Linked DNA regions of Hyalangium ruber. Each later gene encodes a partner of the first gene's protein in a complex. Links are inferred from orthologs where the notes say so. Each region holds a gene or a part of one and is shown on either strand. Other genes may lie near its edges.

Region 1 (4,465 bases):
CCTTCGCCATGAGCCAGTCGAAGAAGCGGCCGTATTCCTCATCTTCAATGCCGTTGCTGAGCATGCAGGAGTGGTAGCCGTTCACGAAGCCCACCATGTGCTCGATGTTGGGCTCTCCGATGTGCATGGCAAGCCTGCCTGCGAGCGTGTCCTTTCGGATGCGCAGGAGGTAGTCCAGCAGCAACACCGGGCGCTGCGGTGGAGCGGTCGGAGCCGAGGTCATGGGCTGCTCACCACCTTCCAGGTGTGACCATCCGGTGCATTGAGGCGCGTGAAGTAATCAGCGGACCTCATCCTGGTTCTTGGTGCTGTAGGCCGTCTGGAGGGCGCGGAGCCACTCCGGAGCGCGGCGGCCGACGTGGGCCTCATAGGCCGCGATCGCCCCGACGATGTCCCCTCGTGCCAGGGCCGCCAGCACCTTGGCGCGGGTGCTCTCCATGATGCCGGGCACCACGCGCGCCGGCAGCGAGGTGGTGGGAGGTGCCGCCACCCCAGAGAGTGAGAGGAGGCAGAGCAGGAGCCCCAGGCGCCATGCGAGGTGGAGCCGAAGTGCCGCGGGCATGGCGAGGGCTCCTCTGTATCGCTACTGCAGGACCTTCTTCACCCGCAGCACCGTGGCGTCGCCTGCGGGCCCCGCCTTCAGCTGCTTGTCGAGCACCGCCTCCACCTTCAACCCGTCCGGCGACTCGTCCGCCGTGCGCATGAGTTCCTCCTGCCGCTCCTGCGAGGGGTTGAGCGCCGAGAGGTCGATCTCGTGAATCTGGATCGCATCCGCGCTCGGGTTCGCCACCGGCACCGCCAGGTGCGTGGCGCACGGCGGGGCGATGCACCGGATGCCGCTGTTGCGCACCACATACGCCACCGGCTGCCCCTGCCCAGCGGCCTCCGAGGTGGACGCGGCCCCCGAGGGGTTCGCCGGCTGCGCGGGCTGAGCGGTATCGGGCAAGGGAGCCTCGGGGGTAGGAGATTGCTTCGCGCACCCGGCCACCAGGCCCAGGCACAGCACGGACAGCGACAGGAGACGGACGTTCATGACAGCCCTCGCGAGTCTCGGCGGTCAGCCCTTCTTCTCGAACTTAAGCGCCGCCGAGTTGATGCAGTAGCGTAGCCCCGTGGGCGCGGGCCCGTCCGGGAACACGTGCCCCAGGTGCCCCTCGCAGCGGCTGCACACTACCTCCGTACGGCGCATGGCGAACGAGAGGTCCTCGTGCTCGTCCACGTGGCTCTTCTCCAGCGGCGCGTAGAAGCTCGGCCAGCCGCAGCCCGACTCGAACTTGGTGTCCGAGGTGAACAGCGGGTTGCCGCACCCGGCGCACTGGTACGTGCCGGTGTCGTGGTGGTTCCACAGCGCCCCGGTGAACGCCCGCTCGGTCCCCTTCTTACGGAGGATGCGGTACTGCTCCGGGTCGAGCTCCTTCTTCCACTCCTCCTCCGTCTTGGTCACCTTCGAGGGCGGGTTCTTCGGTGTGTCCATGGCGGACCTCCTGCCTCCTTATATGCACGAGCCCCTGCTCGGGTTTCACGCCCGCCTGGAGGCGGGGCGGGGAGGCGAGGCAGGAGCCTACCTGTCGCGGCACGAAAATCTCGGACAACCTTCCGGGTTGGAATCGTGTAGAGTCTTCGGCCTCGGATTCACCCCAAGTGCGGAACCTACCTGAATCTCCGAGCAGGTGGGGACGGAATGGTTCCGTCCTCCGGCTTGCCCCGCCTACTGGAGCACGGAGCGGCGAGCCGGTTCGTTGACGCACCCCAATCCCCGGGCTACACCCCCCGGGCAGAGCCGTTCACCGAGGATCCAAGGAAGCCTCCGATGGAATTCCGCATCGCCACCGACGAGCTGAAGAGGGCCCTCCACCGCGCCCAGGGCATCGTGGAGCGCAAGACGACGATGCCCATCCTGGCCAACGTGCTCGTCAACGCCACCAAAAGCGGCGTCACGGTCACCGCCTTCGACCTGGACATCGGCATCGTCTCCGAGCACCCGGCCGAGGTGTCCAAGCCCGGCGCCATCACGGTCAGCGCCAAGTACGTCTTCGACATCGTCCAGAACCTGCCCGACGCGCAGGTGACGCTCAAGAAGCTGGCCAACAACTACGTGGACATCTCCAGCGGCTCGGCGCACTTCAAGATCGTCGGCATGGCCGCCGAGGAGTACCCCAAGCTGCCCAAGGAGGAGAACGCTCCGCTGGTGCAGGTCTCCGGCAACATCCTGCTGGAGATGATCAAGAAGACCCAGTTCGCCATCTCCTCGGACGAGACGCGCTACATCCTCAACGGCGTCTATTTCGAGCCCCAGTCCACCGGCAAGGTGCGCATGGTGGCCACCGACGGCCACCGCCTGTCGCTCATCGAGCGCGAGCTGCCCGGCGACTTCAAGCTCAAGGGCGGCGTCATCATCCCCCGCAAGGGCCTGATGGAGCTCAAGCGCCTGCTGGACGAGGCCCCCGACGCGGAGAGCCACCTGGGCTTCGCGGAGAACTCGGCGCTGTTCAAGAAGCCGGGCCTCACCATGGTGATGCGCCTCATCGACGGCCAGTTCCCCGAGTACCAGCGCGTCATCCCCAAGGAAGGCGAGAAGGTCATCCAGGTCTCCAAGGTACGCTTCCTGGAGAGCCTCAAGCGCATCGCCCTCTTGTCGGCCGACAAGAGCTACGCGGTGCGCATCGGCCTGGAGGAGAACAAGCTCCTCATCACCGCCAACAACCCGGACCTGGGCGAGGCCCGCGACGTGCTGGACGTGGCCTACCGGGGCGGGGACATCACCATCGGCTTCAACGCCCGCTACCTGACCGACGTGCTCACCGTCACCGAGACGGATGAGGTGTCCTTCGAGCTGGGCGACGAGCACAGCCCGGGCGTGCTCCACGCGCCGGGTGACCGCAGCTTCACCGCCGTGGTCATGCCGATGCGCGTCTGAGGCGCTCCCGGGCGGCTCCGCGAGGAGTGGGCTAGAGTCCACTCCCCGTGGGGGCCCCAATGTCCGTCTCGTTCCGTCTCGTCACCGCGCTGGGCGTGCTCGCGCTCCTGTGCGGCTGTCCCTCGAAGAAGCCCCAAGAGCCGCAGCTGGATGGCTCGGCGTTTCCGCTCGTCTACGTCACGCCGCCGGTGGAGGGCGCTGATCCGCGCGTCCTCCAGCAGGTGGAGGCGATGGGCGACAGCGTCTATCTGCTCTCCGCCAACGTGGTCGTCTCCTTCGACAGGCGCCGCACCTGGAAGGAGATCAACGCCGGGGCGCTCGGCTCCATCCACAAGTGGGTCTTCGTCACGCCCACCTCCGGCATTGCCCACACCGGCCAGCACGGGCTGGCCTATATCCAGCTCGACACGGACATCATCTACTACCTCAACGGGGAGCCGGGCTGGAGCGCGTGGGGGCTGCGCAACGGCGACACCCTCTTCACCGTGCGGCAGCAGGTGGACGCCGGCACCTCCCAGCGAGGCGATGAGACGGCTCGGGTGTGGCTCGGCCGTCGACAGCGATTCACCGAGGATGCGCCCTGGCCCGAGGTGGAGCTGCCGCCCCTGCCGTTCAGCTACCGCACGTACCAGCCCTCGGTTCACTTCACCGCCAATGGCGACATCTATGTGGCCTCCTACTTCGGGCTCCAGGTGTCGCGGGATGACGGTCAGACCTGGCAGCAGGTGCCTGTCATGCCCAACGAGCAGGGCTCGATCGATTGGAGAGGCGTGGACCTGTTCGTCACGCGCGCGGGCACCCTCTTCGCGCGCACGCCGAACATGACCTTCGTCTCGCACGACGGTGGCGCGAGCTGGGTGGGCGCGGCGATGCCCGGCGGCATCGGCAACCGGGGCTCCATGATGACGATGGAGGAGCCCGTGCCCGGCGAGCTGCACTTCCGGGACGTGGCGTACCGCTCCACCGACGAGGGGCGCAGCTACCAGCAAGTCTTCACGCTCGAGCGCTACGCGACGGACAAGTCCCTGGAGACGCTCTTCTACCGAGGCGGCGAGTACTACTTCAACCTGGCGCTGCTCAGTAACTTCGTCAGCGCCGCGCCCGATACCTCGCTCGGCATTCTCAACCCGCCCACCGTGGCCAACCTGACGCCGGGCAACCTGATCCGCGCCTTCCCCATGAGCCCCGGGCGCTACGCCGGGCTCTGGAACCAGGGGTTCATCACCTACACGCATGGCGACACCGAGTGGAAGGTGGAGCGCTTCTTCCCCAATACGTACTTCCTGGACAAGTTGCGGGACGGGCGCCTGGCGCTCGCGCGGACCGGAGGCCTGAGCTTCTCGCGGGACGAGGGCGTCACCTGGAGCGAGCCCGGGCCGCTCTTGGGCACGAGTCCCCTTTCGGTCACCGTCAAGTCGCTCGTGGAGATCCCCGGGCGGCTGTTCTTGAGCGGCCGCGACAACGGCGACTGCAACAAGCTCGCGTTGTTGGAGAGCCTCGATGGCGGCGCGAGCTGGCGGGCCGTGAACGCGGCGTCCATTCTGGATG
Region 2 (4,476 bases), on another replicon or contig:
TCCGAGGAGGATCGGCAGACCGTGGCCTGGATCTCGGAGGAGCTGCAGTTGCTGCTCTGGGCCCTGAAGCAGGGAAAGCTGCCGCCCTCGGAGGCCCGCGTGGAGGCCGCTCCGCTGCTGGAGAAGCTGCCCCTGCTGAAGGAGCCACAGCCCTTCCTGGATGCCGCCGAGCGGCGTTCTCTCGAAGAGGTGGAGGCCCAGCGCGATCGCTGGGAGGTGATGCTGGACTGCGCCCGCTATGAGTCGTTCGCCCGGGGCATCCAGGCCGAGCCGTCGCTCGCCGAAGGGGATCCCGAATTGGAGCGAGTGCTCGACTCGGCCGAGAACGAGGGCTTCGATCGGAGCGCGGTGGAAGCCAAGCACGGCCCGGTCCGGGCCGCCGTGGAGGGGCTGCGCTTCTGGGGCCGCTTCCTCGTCACCGAGCTCCAGAAGGAAGGGCTGCTGGCTGGAAAGCCCGGTGAGGGGCTCATGTTCCAGGGCAAGCGCCTGGCGGAAATGGATGAGGGGACGCTGGCCCTGCTGCTCGGGCTCTCCCATGGGCGCCATGCGGCCCTGGGATGGCTCCTCGAAGGCGAAGGCGATGAGGGCGCGCCGCCCGAGGACGAGGACGAGCCCGGGTAGGCCCGCCGCTCGCCCGGCACCTCATGCCGGGCGGGCGCAGACGGTCCACAGCAGGCGCTCGATGACGAGCTTTCCGCTGGCGGAGGACTTGAGCTCCAGGTCCGCCTCCGCGCAGGACACCAGCGCCCGCAGCAACTCCCGCCGCTCGTAGCGCGCCGCGGCCTGCATGCTCAGGAACGCCGCGTAGGGGTGCGGCACGCGCCCCTTGGCCGCCTTCGTCTCCTGCTCGATCTTCGGGAAGATGCGCGACTTGAAGTCATCGAAGCCGCGCGGCGGTGAGCCCTTCGCGTAGTGGTTCAGCCGCTCGTGGTTCTCCAGCAACCCGCGCACGATGGAGGCCACCGCTCCCAACAGTTGCAGCGCGGCGGTCCCCTGCCCCATCGCGTCCTCGGCGTAGCCCAGCGCGCCCTTCAGGTCCCGCTTCTGGAGCGCCTCGGACAGCTCGAAGAACTCCTCCTCGCGCGCGTGGTGGACCAGCAGCGCCACGTCCGCCACGGGGATGGTGGACCCTTCCGCGTAGATGGCCAGCTTCTCCAGCTCCGACTGCAGCAGGCGGATGTTGCCGCCGATGCGCTCCTTGAGCTGCTCCAGCGCTCCGGGGCCCAGCTTCTTCTTGAAGGGCGCCAGGAACTCCTGGGCGATCTCCGACAAGTCCAGGTCCTTGTGGCGCGCGGCCACCTTGCGCTCGACGAGCCAGCCAGAGTCCTTGGCGAACTTGAGCAGCGGGCTCTTGGCGTCCACGTCCGTGGCGGCCAGCACCAGCGCGTGCCCCTTCGGCAGGCCCTTCTGGAGCAGCTCCAGCAGCGCCGAGGCATCTCCCTCGGGCGCGCTCACGCGCTCCTCGCGGCAGAACGCGGCCGCCTCCTTGAGGAAGGCGAGGTCCATCTCGGCCAGATCCACATCCAGCTCTTCCTTCCACGCCTCCGCCGAGGGCGCGCCCGGAGCCGTCGGATCGAGCTGATCCACGCCCCATCCCGCCCGCGCCGCCAGCGCCAGCAGCCGACGCGCGCCTTCCTTGCGCTTGCCCGCCTTCCACGCCTCGCGCGCCTTGCCCAGCGCGTCGCCACGCCCCTTCTTGGGCGCGAGGAACTCGGGGTCTCGCACCAGCACCACCTTGCGCCCCGGGAAGAGCGGCATCGTCGCCAGCTCTTGAGCCACCTCGCGCGGCGAGCCCGCGTCCAGCACCGCGAAGTTCAGCCCCATGGAGGCATCCGGCACCAGCGCCTTCACCAGCTCGTCGGCGCCCTTGCGGACCAGGTACTCCTCGCCCCACAGCAGGTACAGCGGCGCCACCTTGCCCGCCTTCACCTCCACCAGCACGTCGTCCATCTCCGCGCTCACCGGACCTCCCGCATGAACATCTCCAGCAGCATCCGCTCGAGCTGGAGCCGCGGCGAGCCGTTGCGCTGCCCGATGGCTCCCTGCGCGCGTTCGATCAGAGAGTGGCGGCGGTGCAGCTCCGCCTCGTGCGTGCGCACCGACGCCTCGTGCGCCAACGCCGCCAGATCCATGTTCGCCAGCCCCTCCGCGCCCACCTTTGCCCGGGCCACGTCTCGCAGCCAGAGCGACAGGAGCGCGAGCGCCTGCTCGGCCTCCTCGCGCGAGCTGCCGTACTCCTCCGCGAAGCGCAGCACCGCCAGCGCGTCATCCGGCTTGAGCGCCTCGTAGCGGGTGATGACCTCCTTGCGCCGAGCGAGCCCCTCCAGATCCAGGCGCAGCGCGCGCCCCAGGCTGCCTCCCGCCATCACCGCGGCCAGGGCGGCCGTCGGCGGATCCAGCTTGCGCTCCTGCTGCACGCGCTGGGCGACGAGGTCCACCGGCAGCGGGCCGAAATGCACCTTGCTGCAGCGGCTGCGGATGGTGGGCAGCAGCCGGTCCATCGCCGAGGCGATGAGGATCATCGTGGTGTCCGAGGGGGGCTCCTCCAACGTCTTGAGGAAGGCGTTCTGCGCCGACTCGTTCATCCGCTGGGCGGAGACGATGAGGGCCACCTTGCGCCGCGACTCCAGGCCGTGCAGGGCGAGGCGCTCCTGCAGGCCGCGGATCTGCTCCACGCGGATGTCCCGGCTGGGCGTCCCCGTGAAGTCCGAGCGCCCCGCGAGTCCCCGCGACACCCGCTCCTCGTCCGGCATCAGCCACGTCACGTCCGGGTGCAGCCCCTTGGCGATGCGCACGCAGCTGGCGCAGGTGCCGCACCCCACGTTGGGTTGCTCCGGACAGGTGAGCGCCTGGGCAAGCCCCACCGCGGCCAGCTCCTTGCCCACGCCCTCTGGCCCAGCAAACAAGTAAGCGTGGTGGACCACGCCCCCGCGCAGTGCCGCTTGGAGTGAATCAATCGCGCGCGGCTGTCCAATCACCGAGGCCAGCGTCATGGTGCGTGTATGTCCGCTTGGGCCCCGGGCGTCAACCGCCTGCTTGACCCTCACGGATCGGCTCAGTCAGAGTTTCCGCGTCTTGCTTCCCTTCCTGCAGAGCAATGTGTCCCTGGTCATCGGGGCGGTGCTGGTCGTCCTCCTGTTCGCGGCCCGTGCGGCCAGCGCGGACAAGGACTTCCGGCGGGACCTGCGGGGCGCGTTCCGCTTCCTCACCGCGTTCCTGATCTTCCGCCTCGCGGCGTGGGCGGTTCCGGAGAACGCGCCGAGCTCGGTACACAAGTTCATCCAGGTCGCCTGGATGCTCGCCTTCACCTTCGGTGTCATCCGCGCCGGAGTGTCACTGGCGCTGAAGATCGTCCGGCTGCGCTCGCCGGATGCGGTGCCGAAGATCCTTAGGGACGTCATCGACTTCTCGCTGTACGGGCTGGCGGCCCTGCCCATCCTCCAGACGCAGCTCAACCTGGACCTGGGGGGACTGCTGGCCACCTCCGCAGTGCTGTCGGTGGTCATCGGTCTGGCGCTCCAGGAGACGCTGGGCAACCTGTTTGCGGGCCTGTCGCTGCAGTTGGAGCGGCCTTATCAGGTAGGCGACTTCATCCGCATCGGCGAGTACACGGGGCGCGTGGTGCAGATCGGCTGGCGCGCCACGCGCATCATCACCTTCCGCCGCGAGAGCGTGACGCTGCCCAACAGCAAGGTGGCCAAGGAGGTGGTGAAGAACTTCTCCTATGGCTACGAACCGGTGGCGATCGACATCGAGCTGAAGCTCTCGTACGAGGCGCCGCCCAACCGGGTGAAGGCGGCGGTGCTGGAGGTGCTGCGAGAGGTGCCCAACGTCGTCCCCGAGCCGAGGCCGATGTGCCGCACGTGGGCGTACGAGGAGTCTTCGGTGCGTTACCAGATCCGCTACTGGGTGGCGAGCTTCGCCCACGCGGACAACGCCATGGAGGAGATCTACTCGCGGCTGTGGTACCGGCTGCGGCGCGAGGGGCTGGAGCCTCCCTTCCCGCGGCGCGTGGTGCATATGCGCGAGGAGGCGGCCCGGTCCGAGTTCGCCTCGGACACGGTGCTGGAGTTGCTGCGCGCGGTGGACCTCTTCGCGCTGTTCGGCGAGGCGGAACTGGACCAACTCCGGCACACGCTGGTGGCGCGGCGCTTCGGCAGGAACGAGCGCATCATCCAGGAGGGCGAGCAGGGTCACACCTTCTACCTGGTGGCCTCGGGCGAGGTGTCGGTGCGCACGGGCAAGGGGCAGGAGGTGACGCGGCTGACGCGGGGCTGCTACTTCGGCGAGATGTCGCTGCTGACGGGCGAGCCGCGCGCGGCGACGGTGGTGGCGCTGGAGGACTCGGTGTTGTTGGAGCTGGACCGGTCGGCGTTCGGGAACATGTTCTCGAGCAACCCGGGACTGGCGCGACAGCTCTCGGCGCTGCTGGCCCAGCGGCGCACCCAGCTGCGCGCGGTGGCGGAGGCGGGTGGC

Evidence for each region. The genes of interacting proteins can lie anywhere in the genome.
Region 2: the proteins of dnaN (region 1) and holB are in contact, whole or in part, in a cryo-EM structure (PDB 8GIZ), measured with the Escherichia coli proteins. The link is inferred for Hyalangium ruber from one-to-one orthologs.

Annotation. Positions count from the first base shown.
Region 1 is NZ_JAXIVS010000010.1:256,841-261,305, reverse strand. What follows is about bases 907-3,863. They hold dnaN (DNA polymerase III subunit beta), read left to right. Parts: upstream 907-1,810; coding sequence 1,811-2,917; downstream 2,918-3,863. Other genes in these bases: SYV04_RS27705 (sialidase family protein), read left to right, coding at 2,977-3,863; msrB (peptide-methionine (R)-S-oxide reductase MsrB), read right to left, coding at 1,058-1,474; SYV04_RS27720 (DUF6748 domain-containing protein), read right to left, coding at 907-1,033. Outside these bases: SYV04_RS27730 (hypothetical protein), read right to left, coding at 1-223; SYV04_RS27725 (hypothetical protein), read right to left, coding at 281-562; more of SYV04_RS27720, read right to left, coding at 584-906; more of SYV04_RS27705, read left to right, coding at 3,864-4,465. UniProt on the Escherichia coli protein: Confers DNA tethering and processivity to DNA polymerases and other proteins. Acts as a clamp, forming a ring around DNA (a reaction catalyzed by the clamp-loading complex) which diffuses in an ATP-independent manner freely and bidirectionally along dsDNA.
Region 2 is NZ_JAXIVS010000001.1:292,924-297,399, forward strand. Bases 977-3,944 are described here. They hold holB (DNA polymerase III subunit delta'), read right to left. Parts: upstream 2,994-3,944; coding sequence 1,959-2,993; downstream 977-1,958. Other genes in these bases: holA (DNA polymerase III subunit delta), read right to left, coding at 977-1,962; SYV04_RS01280 (mechanosensitive ion channel family protein), read left to right, coding at 3,076-3,944. Also shown: SYV04_RS01265 (HEAT repeat domain-containing protein), read left to right, coding at 1-621; more of holA, read right to left, coding at 643-976; more of SYV04_RS01280, read left to right, coding at 3,945-4,476. UniProt on the Escherichia coli protein: Part of the beta sliding clamp loading complex, which hydrolyzes ATP to load the beta clamp onto primed DNA to form the DNA replication pre-initiation complex.